4 regions of the Alteromonas sp. ABH4_457 genome follow, and region 3 is predicted to be linked to each of the others. Evidence: predicted binding sites of a transcription regulator. Region 3 holds the regulator's gene; each other region holds the start of a gene.

Region 1 (4,111 bases), on a different contig from region 3:
TGGCAAAAGTTGCACAGCTCTATCGCATGGTTACAGACAAGCATATTTGTCCTTTCGGCCTGCGCTCAAAAGATTTACTTGAGCGGGAAGGGTTTCATATTGAAGACCACAAACTGACCTCGCGGGAAGAAACCGATAAATTTAAGCAGAAGCATGATGTAAAAACCACGCCGCAAACCTTCATCGATGGTCAGCGTATTGGCGGCTATGATGATTTGCAGGCATACTTCGGCAAAGGCGACACGCCGCAATCCGGTACAACCTACACACCGGTTCTGGTGATTTTTGCTGTTGCATTATTACTGGCTTTCGCCGTACAGAGCCTGCTGATGACACACTTTTTCAGTGTTCGTACACTTATGCTGTTTATTGCCTTTTCCATGACCTTACTGGCAGTACAGAAGTTACGGGACCTCTTCAGCTTTACTAACTCGTTTATCACCTATGATTTACTGGCGATGAAGCACTTACGCTACGCCTACCTCTACCCCTTTCTGGAAGCTTTCGCCGGCATAGGCATGATTGCGATGTTGCCAGTGTGGCTGATTGCCCCCATTTCACTTTTCATAGGGTCGGTAGGCGCGGTTTCAGTTTATAAAGCCGTTTACGTGGACAAGCGTGAATTGAAATGCGCTTGTGTTGGCGGTGACAGCAACGTGCCCTTAGGCTTTGTATCCTTGTCTGAAAATCTGTTCATGATTTTCGGCGCACTGTTGATGATTTTACTCTGAAGCAGAAGGCGGGCCTGACTCTGTGCGACAAGGTTGATAGGAGGGGTCAGCAGATTTATCAGCGGCCTCTTTTATCAGGGCTGAAATAGCGTCTTCTTCACTGGATTGCTGCAATGCATTAAGCCAGGTATAAAACAGTGCATGGTCATGCATCATCAAATCCAGAGCATCCGCAAGACGCGGATTCTCCGGTGTTGCATCAGCTTCCATTTCTTCTCTGACAGCATCAACCATCGCCATGTTGCCCTGCTTCGTATAAATATCGAGCTCTATATCATGACCAATTAATTTTTCTAACTCTAGTGGCGCTCTTGACACCATATCTTTTGCAGCCGCAATGCATGCACTGGCAACAGCTGGCTCGTCAGCCCTGCTCCCGCACCATGTTTTGAGCAGATTATATTTGTACGTACCGGCGGCCCATTTACCCATCGCATAAATCACTGCACCTTCAAGAGATGCCACCTGCTCAGCTATCACGGAATCCAGCGCCAGGGAGACGAACCGTGCATAATGATTAGAATAGCTTTTGGCCTGCACCATATTTTCAAGGGATGCCAGTACAGCCTCATGATCATTCTGCTTTATATGAAATAACACAAGGTTCAGCCAGGTTTCACCATCATCACGGCCATCCTCTTGTGCCTGACGCACAAGCGTACGGTTACATACTGAGTGGGAACCGTTCATACTGCAAAGTCGCAATGTTTCCCGAAGTGCATCTGTATTACGGGGATATTCAGACAAAAATGATTGCCAGGCATTCATCGCAGCCTCACCCTCAGAGCTGGTCATCATGAGTGCAGTCAGGCGTGATTGCTCACTCTCTGAACTGAGGTTTTCTGCATAAAAGGCTTCTATTTTCTTTTCAATCAGCGTGTAGTCGTCGGGACTCAACCGCGTACAGGAAGGAAAACTATCAAATACAGGCTCCGGCTTTTCAGTGCTTTCATCTTGTTCTGCTGTGACCGGAGGTTGCGGCTCTTCTGCAGGCGTGTTTATCACTATTGTTTGTGGAAGCCGGGCCGTGTTATTAGCCGGTTTATCAGGTTTTAAAAAGAAGACAACACCGGCAAGGATGACTAAAGCAAGTGTCAGTATTATTCCGTATTTTTTCACCAACCGGTTCCGTGGCAGCAAACTGTTTAACACAGCTTACTGAATGACAGGAAAGGGATAAAGTAATAACTTGTTTCCCCCTCTAACCATAGTCAGTTATCTAAGTTTGTGTATGAAAATATAGACACACTGGCAGGTAAAATTTTCCCACACGGATTCTCCTCCTTTTTATCACACCGGATTAAACACCATAAAAAAACCTTAAAAACCAGTGCAATAACATCATATTTAGTACAAAAGTATAATCTGGCACGCCACTGGCATTATTGTTTGCAACAGACAACGAACAGGAGAACAGAGTATGAAAAGGATAATTCCCGCTTTGACAATGACAGTCATGACTGTGTTCTCAACGTCACTTCTTGCTGAAGGGATTTCAGCCTCGCCAACGCAATCTGCGACGGATGATGCAATTGCAGGCAAGGTAGAAGCGGCACTCTTGTTTAGTGGTCAATTCGATACGATGGATATTCGCACGGATGTGAGCAAGGGACAGGTTATTTTAACCGGCAAAGTTAACAGTGAAGTTAACAGGGAACTCGCACAGGAAGTTGCGGCGTCACTGGATGGCGTAGTATCAGTTGAAAACAAGTTGGATGTTGTAAAGCCTGCATTACTGGAGGGTGACCTTGTCACCTTGCTCCATGGAGTCAGGGATGCGCAAATGGTGTCGTTGATACGCACACAACTTTTGCTGGAATCCGGACTGTCAGGCGACGACATTGATGTCCATGCTTTACGAGGGATTGTAACCCTTACCGGCAAGGTTGAATCGCTCACAGAGCGCGATTTGATCATAGCCATTGCAAAGAACACTGATGACGTTGTTGACGTTAAAAGTGAACTGTCTGTTGACAGTTAACCTCCCCTCCAGGCCTTTCCCGGCCTAACCAAAACCTCTGATTTTCTCCCGCCATTTGGCGGGAGCTTTTTTTGGTATCGGGAATACTACGCAGATATAGTTTTTCATGTCGAATAAAGCAGCAGTCAGTCCTATATTTAAAATCACAAAACAACAGAGTGCTTTCATTGTTTTGTTTCCATGTGTATTCCTAAATGTCTTTTGCCGGAACCTTTGTGTTCCGGCTTTTTTTTCATTCTATTTTATCGGTTATACAGATACCCACCATTCGTAACAATGCGTTGTCTTTAAGAATTGTTCTCATTTAAAATGGTGGTGAATTAATAGAAGAGAAAATAAGTATGGAAAAAAGACAGCCAAGACAACCCGCCTGTCTCACAGTAAAAGACAACATTGCAATTACTCCTCACATGCGCCGTATCACCGTGACCGGCGATGCCCTGAAAGCTTATCCCGATATCGATACAACGGCATACGTTAAGTTACTTTTTGATTTTGATGGTAATCCTTTGTCAGTGCCACCGGCATCTTTACAAGATGCGCAGCTTCGCACGTATACCATCCGTCAATTGGATCGCAGCAACGGCACCATGGATATCGACATGGCGCTGCATGGTGAAGGTGTGGCAAGTGGTCCGGCTTCACACTGGGCCAAAAGCGCAGCACCCGGTGATCAAATTTGTGTGGGCGGGCCGGGCAGTTCCAAAGGTCTGGCAGACAGCTTCGACTGGGTATTGTTCGCCGGCGATATGACATCCCTCCCGGCCATTTCTACCTATCTGGAAAAACTGGGGCCGCAAACACAGGGCTATGCCGTCATCAAGGTTACCACCGCAGATGATATCCAGCCTCTGGAGAAACCTGCCGGCGTAAACGTGATTTGGGTAACCGGTGCTAACAGTCTTGCAGATGAAGTGGCATCACTGAGCTGGCTTCCGGGTACACCGGCAGCATGGGTAGCCTGTGAGTTCTCAGATATGCGGGCGCTGCGCCAGTTGCTGGCAAAAGAAAGGCGTATCCCCCACGACCAGCTGTATATCAGCAGTTACTGGCGTGAAGGCCGGTCTGAAGACCAGCATAAGGTGGATAAGCGTAAAGATATGGAAGAATACGAAGCCGGCGCCTAGCCAACCTCCAGGCTAACGATGATACTGTTCTTCCTCTGTATCGTTAGCCGCATGAATATGCCCTTTGATATCCACGAAGGGCATTGCATCTCCTGCACGCATATCCTCAAGATAATCGGTGAGATATAAAATCCCCGCCAGGTTGTGACACACTGTTACCGGTACGGCATTCAAATGAAAGTTGAAGCGGTTCAGCCACTCAGAAATCAGCCGGCTGTCGCCATCTGACAACGCAAAAAGTAAATGGTACAGGCGTATTAAAGCGACCTGAA
Region 2 (4,111 bases), on a different contig from region 3:
TGGTAGCAAGCCAGCTAACCTGCTTTTTGACCGGTTTGGGATGGAAAGTGGATTTTGCTGCCAGCGGAAAGCTGGCTATCCGTCTGAGCAAGGCTCAGCGATACGATGCTATTCTCCTCGATGTAGCGATGCCGGATTTAACCGGTGCGGATATACTGGCACAAATAAAACAGGCCTGCGATTCGCCGGTGTTACTGATGAACCCCGGGCAAGACCCAGCAGGTAACGCAGCCTTCGCCGCTGCAGATGACAGTGTTCCGGATCCTTCAGACTACCGTGACATTGTGAGTCGTTGTCAACGTTTTGCCACACGGGAACCGCTGGCAATCACAGCCTGACAAAACGCCCTCAAAAGAGAGTTCATGGAAACCTGTAGCTGAAAAGCCACAGGTTTTTTTATGCCTGTTTAACTGATGGATTAGTTCTTAATCTCAGTGTTGTAAGTAAGGGAAAGTGGTCAGAGCCTACATCCGGCATTCTTTCTATTTTGACCAGTTCGAAATGCTCTGTATGAAAGACATGGTCAAGGGGCCAGCGCAGTAACGGGTAATCCGCATGGAAAGTGTTGAAAAAACCACGGCCACGGCGGGGATCCAGCATGCCACTTATTTTTCTGAATTTTCGGGTCGTCGGTGACCATGCCACATCATTGAGGTCGCCGGTGACAATGGCCGGGTGCTTTAACTTTGCCATTTCTTTTCCTACCCGTGTCAGTTCCTTATCCCTGGGGCCGGCAGATTTGTTTTCTGTAGGACTTGGCGGTTTAGGGTGTACAAAATGGATTTTTACCTGAGTACCGGCCATTTCCTGCCAGATTTCCATAGACGGTACGTCATCTTCAATAATGAACCGGATTTTTTCGTTGCCGAACGGACGCCGGCTATAAAGATGCATGCCGTAAAGATTTTCCAGCGGGCAGGAGAGGCGGTAAGGATAGTCATCATGAAGGACCGACAGAGCCTGCTCCCAGTCTTTGTTGCTTTCCAGCGTCACCAGAATATCCGGTTTACGTTGCCTGGTAAGATTAATCAGTGCGTTATAGTTATCGTTAGTCATTAATACATTGCTGGTCAGAATGCTTATTGTGCGGTCGTCATCAGTTGCTGATACCTGATTCACTTCTGTGCGCCATACCGGTGTGTAAGGGATCACCCATGCCAGTTGATAAAGCAAAGCACAGACAGCACCGGCCTGCATGCACAGCGCCAGTAAGGGCTTTTCGATATACCAGTATGTCCAGACTAAGGTGAGCACAAGTAAAATAAACGCCTGTTGCAGACGGGGAAACTCCCATACGCGAATTAACCAGTGCTGGCCGGGTATGTGAGGCAGTATCGCAGCCACAATAAAGAAAAGAGTAATGATAGAGAGTACTGTTGTCATGGTTCGTCCGATGAAATTACTGTCCGGAGTCAAAATTCTTAGCTTACTTATATAAAGACTTTCTGCCCGGTTCGATCAAACGAGGTGATTTCAGCAATTGTAAATGCAAGGTAAAAAATACGGGGTTCTGAGAAAAGTTTGCATGAAGGGAAAGAGTTAAAAATTAGAGTTAACGATAAAAAGTTATATTTTTCAGTTGTTTAATTTCATGGCATGAAGTTGGCTTCAGTTATTTTGCTTGATAATTAAGGAGAGCAAAATTATGAAACGTTCAATTCTTTCACTGTTAGTAGCTGGTACATTAACTACTTCTGCTTTTGCAGGATCTATGGATACTGCGAACAAGTGGGAGGAAGGTGCCAAGGATGCCTGGATAGACGGCAAAGCCGAAGCAACATTACTGTTTAACGGTAATCTGAATTCTTTTGATATCAACACCGACGTTCAGGATGGCAAGGTTATTCTGACCGGTAAGGTAGATAACTCGGTTGATAAAAAGCTCGCGGAAGAGCTGGTAGCAAATATCGACGGCGTAACAGATGTTGATAACCAACTCACAATTGTAGAAGAGCATGACTCTGAAGCTATGGCCGGCGATGACATGGACATGGACTCTGCAACCGGCAAACTGACAGATGCTAAAATCGCGACTGTAATTAAAACCCGGTTGCTGATGGACTCTGACATTTCCGGTTTTGATATCGACGTGGATGTTGAGCAGGGCAATGTTACGCTTACCGGTACAGTAGACTCAGACGCTGAGCGTGACCTGGCCGTTGAGATTGCGAAAAACGCCACAGATGTTACAGACGTTGAAGACAACCTGAAGGTCGTTCAACAGAAAACAGCGATGAAAAGTGAATAATACTTTTTAACTGCATAATCCGGAAAGGGCTGAGTTATCTCAGCCCTTTTTTATTGCATCCCGGTTAGTGAACCTTGCTGAAAAACCTTCCTTCCCGTCTGTGAAAATATTTCCTGCCTGTAGTAAAAAAGTATCATTGTCTTTTCAGGTTTACGTAAATTGTTTGGGTGTAATCGCCCGCATCCTTTCCCTATGATTTTTCTTCTATGATAATGAATTAATACTTAAGTCTAATAAAACAGTAGGTTACGAAAACGCCGGTCATGACGTTGAAGCACGGCGGTGGCTTTTGCGGCGTTTCTGTAAGGTCTTTAAAAATATGGCGCGGAAATTGGAATATTAGAAATAGTTGTGAGAGTAAATAAGTCATTTACCGGAATTCAATTCTACGCACGCAAGGGAGCAGTATGAAATTTCTGAAGACTAAACACCGTCCGTTACCGTCAACGTCATTTGAGCGTCTCATTCACTCGCAGCCAGTTTTTAACTGGTTCGATCGCTACGACAAACGTGACCACAAAGCCGGTAAGGCAACAGCAGGTGCAGTGATGGCGGAGGCAGCGACCGCTAAGTAAGTACAGGAAAGCGATCCGGACGGCCCTTGAATTAAACAACGATGGTGAAAAACATGAATTACTTAAAAATTGCAGTAATGACAGTGTTACTTCTGACCAGTCTTGTAGCTCTGGGGTCCGGAAAGCAACTTTCAACCTGGCTGGGGGAAACGCCGGCAGAAACATCAGCTGGTGCTGATCTGGCAGAAGTTGAGGCGGTATTTAATGAGTTGGAATTTGACCCGGCGAATTCGTTTCATCAAATTCGTAAGCAAAGGATTGAGCATTATCTTGATTTGGCCCGTAACTATGATGATAGTGACTGGGACTACAGCAGGGATGAAGCTCTGCAGCGGGCTCAAAATATAATGAATCACCACGAAAGGAAGGAAAGTGGTATCTATGCCAGCTTATAGACAAGGTGCTTTCGCCTTAATTATTTGTGTATTTTTATTGGGCGGCTGTGCCGGCGCGCCCGACATGCCTGAAAATTCTGCTGTACAACCGCAGGACAACACACAACCTCAAAAAAACGAACCTGCACTGGCTGAAGAGCTTGCGAAAGGGAAAGACGTTACCGTACAAACCAGCCAGGGAGCCGTATCCGTTTCTCCGGTAGTGGTTGCAGTAGGTGATACCCCTCAGTCAGGGAATACCGGTGATGGGGTGTATTACAACGATCCCTGGGAAGGCTTCAACCGGGCCATGTTCAGCTTTAATAACGTGTCTTATCAGTATGTACTTTTACCGCTGGCAGACGGTTATCATTATGTAGTGCCAGGGGTGGTGAGAGACAAAATTGGTAATGCCTTTGATAATCTCAGAGAGCCGTTGAATCTGGTCAATAACACCTTTGCCGGCGAGTTCGGTGAGGCTGGTGCAAACTTAGGGCGCTTTCTGATCAATTCTACGGTGGGACTGCTCGGCTTATTCGACCCGGCATCCGACTGGTTCGACATCAAACCGCAAAAGCAAACCATCGCAAATACCTTACAACGCTATGATATTGGCTCCGGCCCTTATCTGGTTATTCCCATTTTAGGTCCGTCTGATTCCCGGGGCGCGTTATCTACGCTCACCGAAGGGTTTGTCCACCCGGTAAATTACATTGCCGAACCACCGGAAAGCTATCAATTGAGGATTTTTGAAGGTTTTGATGACTTCTCAAATCAGTCAGATACGTACAGGAAACTGTATGAGCAGGCTGAGGATCCTTACATCTATTTCCGTAATCAGTACATTCAGGGACAGCGACGTGACGAACTCTTCGAACTCAGTGAACGCGAACAGCAAGATAACCAGTAAGCTG
Region 3 (4,111 bases):
GTGCTACTGATTTTCCTGAACCGGAACGTCCGCTGATGATGATTAACTTCACGCCGTTTCTCCTGAAGTCACGTGTTGTCGGTGCGTATTACACTAAGTTACTGTAATGCGCGAATAATATCATCACTTGTCTGAGCTTTGCGGATAGTTTTTATGGTTTCTTTATCGCTGAGTTTTCCGGCAACCATGGCCAGAGTTTGTAAATGTCCTTCGGTTTGTTCCTGAGGGACAAGCAGAGTAAAGAAAATATCCACAGGTTTGTTGTCGATAGCATCAAAATCGATGGCGGGTGTGCTGGTAACTACGATGGCGATGACATTTTCCAGTCCGGCCAGGCGACCGTGGGGGAGGGCTATGCCGTTACCTATACCTGTGCTGCCCATTCGCTCACGGGCCAGCAGGCTACTTAACACGGTGGCTTCATCAACATCGGGGTTATTTTTAGCTGCAATCCCGCTGATGATTTCGAGAATGCGTTTTTTGCTATTGCACTGGACCGCACACTCGGTGCGGTCCAGGCTGACTATGGCTTGTATATCCATGAATTCAATTAGTGCTTTTTAAGCTTTTCCTTGTGTTTCAGGACCTGCCTGTCGAGCTTATCGACCATGCTGTCAATGGCAGCATACATGTCCTGATTTTCGGAAGAGGCGAAGACTTCCGCGCCGCTAAGATGAACCGTTGCTTCTGCTTTTTGGCTAAGCTTTTCAACATTTAAAATAACGTGCACATTTGATATGTGGTCAAAATGACGTTCCAGTTTGCTGAACTTAGTATCGACATAATTACGCAAAGAATCAGTGATCTCAATGTGATGACCAGAAAGGTTGATTTGCATATTTCGTCTTCCTTATTTTGAGCAGCCTTAAGTTAGATAAGGCTTTTGCGTTGGTTAGACGGCGGGATCGACAAGGATTCCCGGTACTTTGCTATTGTTCGCCGGGCAACCATAATGCCTTGATCGGCCAACAACGAAGCAATCTTGCTGTCACTCAGTGGCTTGCTTGGCTTTTCAGCGGCAACCAGCTTTTTAATCAGGGCGCGAATCGCTGTAGATGAACACTCACCACCTGATTCAGTGGCAACGTGGCTGGAGAAGAAATACTTCAACTCGAAAATACCACGGGGCGTGTGCATGTACTTCTGCGTTGTTACCCTGGAAATAGTAGATTCGTGCATATCTACCATTTCTGCGACATCATTCAGCACCATTGGTTTCATCATTTCAGGGCCATGCTCAAAAAAGCCCATCTGTTGCTGAACAATACAATTTGCTACTTTCAGCAGCGTATCGTTCCGGCTCTCAAGGCTCTTAATAAACCATTTTGCTTCCTGCATGTGAGAGCGGATAAATTGTGAATCACTGCTGTTTCTTGCTTTACGGCTCATTGCAGCATACTGCTGATTAACACTGAGCTTAGGCAGGCTGTCGGGGTTTAATTCTACAACCCAACGGCCATTTTTCTTCGCAACCGATACATCCGGAATGACATATTCGGGTTCTTTCGTAATTAATGCACTGCCCGGACGGGGATTAAGCGTTTGCAGCAAACGCATCGCTTCCCGTAACTGATCTTCTTTCAGGCGGGTTTTACGCATTAACGTACGGTAATCTTTACTGCCTAACAGATCGGAATGCTCTCTGAGCAGTAGTTTGGCTTCTTCCAGCCACGGTGTTTCCGGTGCAAATTGCGCCAGCTGAACTAACAAGCACTCCTGCGGTGTGCGGGAGCCGGAACCGAGAGGATCAAATAGCTGAATACGTTTAAGTACGCACTCAACCTCATCTTCTTCTACGGGCTCTTCCATATCTTCACTGTTTACGCTTTGCAGAATGTCGTCAACGGTAACCGTTAGATAGCCGGACTCATCAATGGAATCGATGATCGCCAGCGCGATGGCGCGGTCTGTGTCAGAAAAAGGTGTCAGACGCATTTGCCACAGCAGATGGTCCTGAATATTTTCGGTGGTTTCACCCTGAAAGATTTGTTCATCATCACCCCCGGAAGGGCCGGGCGCGGGGGCAGAAGACGCAGAAATGTACTCATCCCAGGTACTGTCGATGGGCAGCTCATCCGGTAAATCATTCTTTTCCAGTGCTTCACCGGTATCCATGCTGTCAGAAGATGAGGCTGTTGCAGACTCTTGCATGCTGTCATCATTGTCGATGTTATTTTTCTCAATTACATCGTTGTCGGAGCTGTCGTCGACTTCCAGCAAAGGATTAGAATCGAGAGCTTCCTGAATTTCTTGTTGTAAGTCCAGCGTAGACAACTGCAATAGCTTGATCGCCTGCTGAAGCTGAGGCGTCATTGTTAGTTGTTGGCTAAATTTTAACTGTAAAGATGGTTTCATCTACGTCTTATATAAACTCTAAAAAGGACATCCGGTTGTAGCGGTGTGAGTGCCGGTGGCGAAATCTCCGCTAAATGCTCATCCCGATATCTTAACTATAGCCTGAATTGCTCACCAAGGTATACATCACGAACTTTTTGATTACTTAATACCTGTTCTGCGGTGCCCTGAGCAATCAGTTCTCCATGACTGACGATATAGGCCTCTTCACACACATCAAGGGTTTCCCTGACATTGTGGTCGGTGATGAGGATACCGATACCTCTGTCCCGTAAGTGCTGAATGATCTTCTTTATATCATTAACCGAAATCGGGTCAACTCCGGCGAAGGGTTCATCGAGCAAAATAAATTGCGGATTGGCTGCCAGTGCGCGGGCAATTTCAACCCGGCGGCGTTCGCCACCCGACAAACTCATACCTGTACTATTACGTATATGGTTAATATTAAATTCATCAAGTAGTGCATCCGCTTCCTGTTCACGTTGATGACTTTTTAAGTCTTTACGCGTCTGTAATATCGCCATGATGTTTTCATGTACGGTCAGCTTGCGGAAAATGGATGCCTCCTGGGGTAAATAGCCAATTCCCCGGCGGGCACGTTCGTGCATTGGCTGGTGCGTCAGCTCCTGCTCATCAATGAGGATTTTGCCTTTGTCCAGTGGCACAAGACCGACAATCATGTAAAACGTTGTGGTTTTACCTGCACCGTTAGGACCCAGCAGACCTACTATCTGTCCGGTAGAAACCGATAAACTAACGTCACGGACGACCTGGCGTGATTTATACGACTTTGCCAGGTGAGTCGCACTCAGGGTTGCCATGTAACTCAGTTACCCTCGTTTTCGTTGCTGTCTGAAGTCTTGTTCTCTTCCTTCAGCTCTTTAACTGTGTCAGGACGGAAAACCGTGGTTACCCGGCCGTTGCTGTTACTTTCACCGCCGGTTGCCAGAAGTTGCTCTTTTGACATGTCATAGGTGATGCTATCTCCCTGGACCATGCTGGTATCTTGCTGGATTTTCGCATCACCTTGCAAGGAAATAAGTTGTTTGGCTACTTCGTAGCGAATTTCATTTGCGCTGGCTTTTACTTTTGCGCCGTCATCCAGCGTTTGAGAATAAGTGGCTGGTTTTCCGCGGGCAATAAAAACCTCTTTCCCTTCGCCTTCACTGGCGATGGCTTCAACTTCATCTGCGGCAATGATGAGTGAACCCTGGGTAATCTTCACATCGTCTTTAAAAACCGATTTCTTCTTTTTACCGTCAATAAACTGTGACTTAGCATCCACGGTAATAGGCTTTTCAAAATCACCGGAGCCGGCCATTGCCTCACCGGCAGCAGCAAGCAGCGCTATTGCTGCGAAAAGGCTAACTGCCCGGGGAATAAATTGTCTGCACATGATCAATTAACTCATATTGTTGGGTACGCAGGTTTGCATTGAAACCGTTACTTTTAATGATGGTCTGTACACCGCGTATATCTACCGGCTGGTCTGAAGTCATGGTTTTGTCATCCAGATTCACCTTAATAAAATTGGTTGTGATGGTCTGGATAAACTCTTCAGGGTTCAGGCTTTTTATCAGCACATTGTCTTCCAGCTGGATCAGGTCATCGTTGTAGAGTGTGCCTTCATCAGCGGTGACTTGCCATGGGGCCTCGTCATCATTCACATAGACAGTGTATTTGGGTTGGTCGAATAACACAAAGCCTAGTTGGTCGTAATGCTCCATAGAGGCGGCAAAGACTTCGTGGTTGAGTT
Region 4 (4,111 bases), on a different contig from region 3:
TTTCTGAAATTGTCTCTGACCAGAGCACCAAAGGTACGTAATACTTCATCACCGGCAGCATGACCAAAATTATCATTTACCTGTTTGAATAAATCGATATCGAGAAGGGCGACAGCAAGCTTTTTGCCGCAGGCCCCGGCGATGTCAGCCTGTTCTTCCAGTAATTTAAAGGTATGCTGGCGGTTTAGCAGAGATGTCAGGCTGTCAGTCATCGCAATCTGTTCCAGTTTATGCTGATACCTGGCGCGCTTTTTCTGCAAAATAACCAGTGCCACGCACAGACTGAAAAGCAAAACGAGCGCCGATATCATAAAGAAGCCCCGCTGACGCTCTGTTTTAATCCGCAATTCCTGAGCTTTTGTCATCGCTTTGAGGGCGGCATTTTCCTGACTTTTCTTATCAACGTCGAAAAGAGTCTGCAGTTTGAAAAGCTTCTCAGCACTGATTTCATTCAGGCGTTTTACTTGTTTATTGCGTGCGTCTTCAAGAGTTTGATAAGCCTCGCTGTAGTTGCCTAACGCCGCCTGAATTCTTGATTCCAGTAACCGTGACTCAATCATTTCTTTGGGCGTAGCGGATGCGGAGATCGTTTCTGCGCGGGCCAGAGTATCCAGTGCGGTGCCGAAGTTGCCGGTATGATAATGGGCATTTGATAAGCCCCGTAAAATGTCCCCGTAATACTGTTCCGACGGCAGTACTTCCTGAATCGCTGTTAAGTGCTGGTAAATAGCCAGTGCCTCTGCAAAGGCTTTCTTTTTCATCAGCCTGTCAGCGTCAAGAAGTTGTAATTCAACCTGTGCGTTTTTGTCTGCCAGTTCACGGGCAATGGTCATCGCTTCGTCAAAGTAACGCTGCCCTGCAATTTCGTCGCCCGTTGAGAAGTAAGAAAGAGCAAGCTTGTGTAACAGGTTTTGCTGATTAACCCGGTTGTGCCTGGCGATGGCAAATTCCAGTGCCTCCTGCAAATAGGGAAGGGCATTGTCGTACTGTTCAGCCTGCTGAAATACCGATGCAATAAGACCGGCTATGTGAGCAGGCGGGATTTGAGTAGCGTTCTCCGATGCAATTCTGTGGGCAATGATCAGCTTTGTCAGCGCGGCCTCACGATTTTGTAATGATTGCTGAATTAATCCTTCTGTCATCAATGCACCTATGTACAGCTGGGTGACAGTCTGCTGCTGTGCCCACTCTCTGACGACAGCAACATAATGCAGCGCCAGTACCTGGCGCTCTGTTTTTTCGTAAAGTTGCGATTTTTGCAGCAGTAAACGGTGATAGAGCAACGGTTCGCCTATTTGATCTACGTTTTCAAGCCCCTGTTCCAGAAGAGACTCTGAGCGGCTGAAATCACCCAGTTTCATGTAAAAGTACGACAGCAGATATTGAATAGTGGCAGGCGTATATTCGGGCAGGACATCATCAAGCATCTCTTCCAGACCGAGCACGGTTTCCTGCGGGTGCTGATGAAAAGACTTAATGACGCGGATAACCGCATCGTCGGGCGCAGATACCTGTGCCGGTACCGCAAAGGTGCAATCAGACATAAATATCAGGCCTGTCGCGGCGACAACAGGAAAAAAATAATTCTTAAATGCAATACATCGCTGTTTTAACGGGTATTCCGGCACATGTTGCCCTGAGCATGTCTCATCCGGTTTAACTATAGTTCAAAAAACACCGGTGGGCGCACGTTGGCAAACATTTTCAAACTGGCACATTAGTTGAACTGAGACTGACAGACACGAAGTAAGCGTCAATTTTCTGTTAGCGAGAGCAAATTTTATGCAGCTATCCGGCTATCTGCAGCGGTTCGACAAAAATCAGATTCAAAATATCACCAGTGGTCTGGGGGCGCCTGTCGTTTTGCTGGCGATCATGGGCATGGTTATTTTGCCAATGCCGCCCTTTCTGCTCGATGTTCTTTTCAGTTTTAACATCGCCCTCAGTCTGGTCATTATTCTTGTGGCTGTATTCACCCAAAAGCCGGTGGATTTCGGTATATTCCCCCTGGTTTTGCTGATTGCTACGGTGTTGCGGCTGGCATTGAATGTTGCCTCGACGCGGGTCGTTTTGCTGTATGGTCATGAAGGCGGCGATGCTGCGGGGAAGGTAATCGAAGCCTTCGGAGCCGTGGTTATTGGTGGTAACTATGCGGTGGGTGTGGTGGTATTCGCCATCCTGCTCATTATCAACTTCAAAGTAGTGACAGCCGGTGCCGGCCGTATATCTGAAGTTAGCGCCAGATTTACACTTGATGCCATGCCCGGTAAGCAAATGGCCATTGATGCCGATTTGAATGCCGGCTATATCGATCAGGATGAAGCCCGCAAGCGCCGTGAAGAAATCACTGCAGAAGCAGACTTCTATGGTTCGATGGACGGTGCGTCAAAATTCGTTAAAGGTGACGCGGTAGCCGGTTTGTTCATCATGATGATTAACATCGTCGGTGGTTTATTTATCGGCATGATTCAGCATGACTTGTCCTTCGGAAATGCACTGGAAGTTTACACTATTCTGACCATCGGTGACGGTCTGGTTGCCCAGATCCCATCCCTGTTGTTGTCGGTGGCAACGGCAATTATCGTCACCCGCGAAAACGAAACTCAGGAAATGGGTAAGGAAATCCGGACACAGCTGGGTAATCAGCAGGCTCTGTATATTGCCGCAGCGGTGCTGTTTGTCATGGGTATTGTGCCCGGCATGCCCCACGTGGCCTTTCTGGGATTCTCTGCTATTGCTGCCGGTTATGCATACTGGCAGGGTGTGCAGGCGAAGAAAGCGGCAGAAAAACCGGCTGTGCCGGCCAAAATGGAAGGCGGTGCTGACCAGCCTGCTCCGGAAATTAAAGAGCTGGGTTGGGATGACGTACAGCAAGTTGACACTATCGGCCTTGAAGTAGGTTACCGGCTCATTCCGCTGGTGGACAAATCACAGGGCGGCGAATTGCTGACCCGCATAAAAGGTGTGCGGAAGAAGCTGTCTCAGGAACTGGGCTTTCTGGTTCCGCCGGTGCACATCCGCGATAACCTTGATCTCGACCCGAATGCTTACACGATTTCCATGCTGGGTGTGACCATCGGCGATGCGCAAATCAGTCATGATGAAGAGCTGGCGATTAACCCCGGGCAAGTGTTTGGTAAGCTGGAAGGACGGGCGACTAAAGACCCCGCTTTCGGACTGGATGCTGTGTGGATACGACCGAATCAGCGGGAGCATGCGCAAACCCTCGGTTACACAGTAGTGGATGCGGCCACCGTAGTAGCGACACACCTTAGTCAGTTACTCAGCAACAATGCTTACCAGTTGCTCGGTCATGAAGAAGTGCAGCAACTTCTCGATATGCTGGCGAAATCCAGTCCTAAACTGGTGGAAGGGCTGGTACCGGATATTCTGCAGCTGAGCACCGTAGTAAAAGTACTGCAAACCTTATTGTTCGAAGGGGTTCCCATCCGCGATATGCGTACTATCGTTCAGACCTTATCGGAATACGGACCCCGCAGTCAGGATCCGGATGTGCTGGTATCGGCAGTGCGTATTGCGCTGAAGCGTTTGATTGTGCAGGAAATCAGTCAGGGAGCGAAAGAAGTGCCCGTCATAACTCTGGCACCAGAGTTGGAACAGATGTTGCACCAGTCACTTCAGGCAGGAGGAGAAGACGGCGCCGGCATCGAACCGGGACTGGCAGACCGGCTCCAGCAATCCCTGCAACAGGCCGCACAACAACAAGAACTGAATGGCGAGCCTGCGGTACTGTTGACGTCAGGCATGTTAAGACCTGTGCTGTCACGCTTCCTGAAGTATTCGGTAGCTGGCCTGCATGTGTTGTCTTATCAGGAAATCCCTGATGACAAACAAATCAAAATTGTCAGCTCTGTGGGTCAATAATCTGACGCCGGGTGAGTGAAGAGGTTGAGATGAAAATCAGACGGTTTTTTGGCAAAGATATGCGGGAAGCATTAAGCCAGGTAAAAGCAGAATTGGGCAGTGACGCCGTAATCATGTCGAATCGCAAGGTGGCAGACGGTATTGAACTGGTCGCCGCTTACGATAAAGAGCCGGAAGCAAAAATAAAACTCAACACCCGCCATGACGCAGGTAAGCCTGCTGCACA

The links. Region 3 encodes sigma-54, which starts transcription at its own class of promoters, with help from an activator protein. Its sites were predicted from a motif close to GTTGGCACGNNNNTNGNNT; they were not measured.
Region 1: the regulator sigma-54 is predicted to act here: its motif matches at 2,096-2,114, upstream of ACXAGR_RS04630 (BON domain-containing protein).
Region 2: the regulator sigma-54 is predicted to act here: its motif matches at 1,591-1,609, upstream of ACXAGR_RS18390 (BON domain-containing protein).
Region 4: the regulator sigma-54 is predicted to act here: its motif matches at 1,691-1,709, upstream of flhA (flagellar biosynthesis protein FlhA).

What each region holds. Positions count from the first base shown of each region.
Region 1 covers NZ_JBSWXN010000002.1:324,734-328,844, forward strand. Annotated here, with positions in the region: gene ACXAGR_RS04620 (MauE/DoxX family redox-associated membrane protein) at 1-731, shown strand, start outside; gene ACXAGR_RS04625 (hypothetical protein) at 723-1,850, opposite strand; gene ACXAGR_RS04630 (BON domain-containing protein) at 2,152-2,712, shown strand; gene ACXAGR_RS04635 (siderophore-interacting protein) at 3,054-3,839, shown strand; gene ACXAGR_RS04640 (hypothetical protein) at 3,852-4,111, opposite strand, start outside.
Region 2 covers NZ_JBSWXN010000007.1:138,734-142,844, forward strand. Annotated here, with positions in the region: gene ACXAGR_RS18380 (response regulator transcription factor) at 1-338, shown strand, start outside; gene ACXAGR_RS18385 (endonuclease/exonuclease/phosphatase family protein) at 397-1,383, opposite strand; gene ACXAGR_RS18390 (BON domain-containing protein) at 1,646-2,248, shown strand; gene ACXAGR_RS18395 (hypothetical protein) at 2,656-2,823, shown strand; gene ACXAGR_RS18400 (hypothetical protein) at 2,877-3,218, shown strand; gene ACXAGR_RS18405 (MlaA family lipoprotein) at 3,205-4,107, shown strand; gene ACXAGR_RS18410 (efflux RND transporter permease subunit) at 4,058-4,111, shown strand, end outside.
Region 3 covers NZ_JBSWXN010000008.1:354,872-358,982, forward strand. Annotated here, with positions in the region: gene rapZ (RNase adapter RapZ) at 1-52, opposite strand, end outside; gene ptsN (PTS IIA-like nitrogen regulatory protein PtsN) at 99-542, opposite strand; gene hpf (ribosome hibernation promoting factor) at 551-838, opposite strand; gene ACXAGR_RS21505 (RNA polymerase factor sigma-54) at 871-2,355, opposite strand; gene lptB (LPS export ABC transporter ATP-binding protein) at 2,451-3,176, opposite strand; gene lptA (lipopolysaccharide transport periplasmic protein LptA) at 3,182-3,751, opposite strand; gene lptC (LPS export ABC transporter periplasmic protein LptC) at 3,720-4,111, opposite strand, start outside.
Region 4 covers NZ_JBSWXN010000005.1:267,061-271,171, forward strand. Annotated here, with positions in the region: gene ACXAGR_RS13970 (sensor domain-containing diguanylate cyclase) at 1-1,544, opposite strand, end outside; gene flhA (flagellar biosynthesis protein FlhA) at 1,783-3,885, shown strand; gene flhF (flagellar biosynthesis protein FlhF) at 3,915-4,111, shown strand, end outside.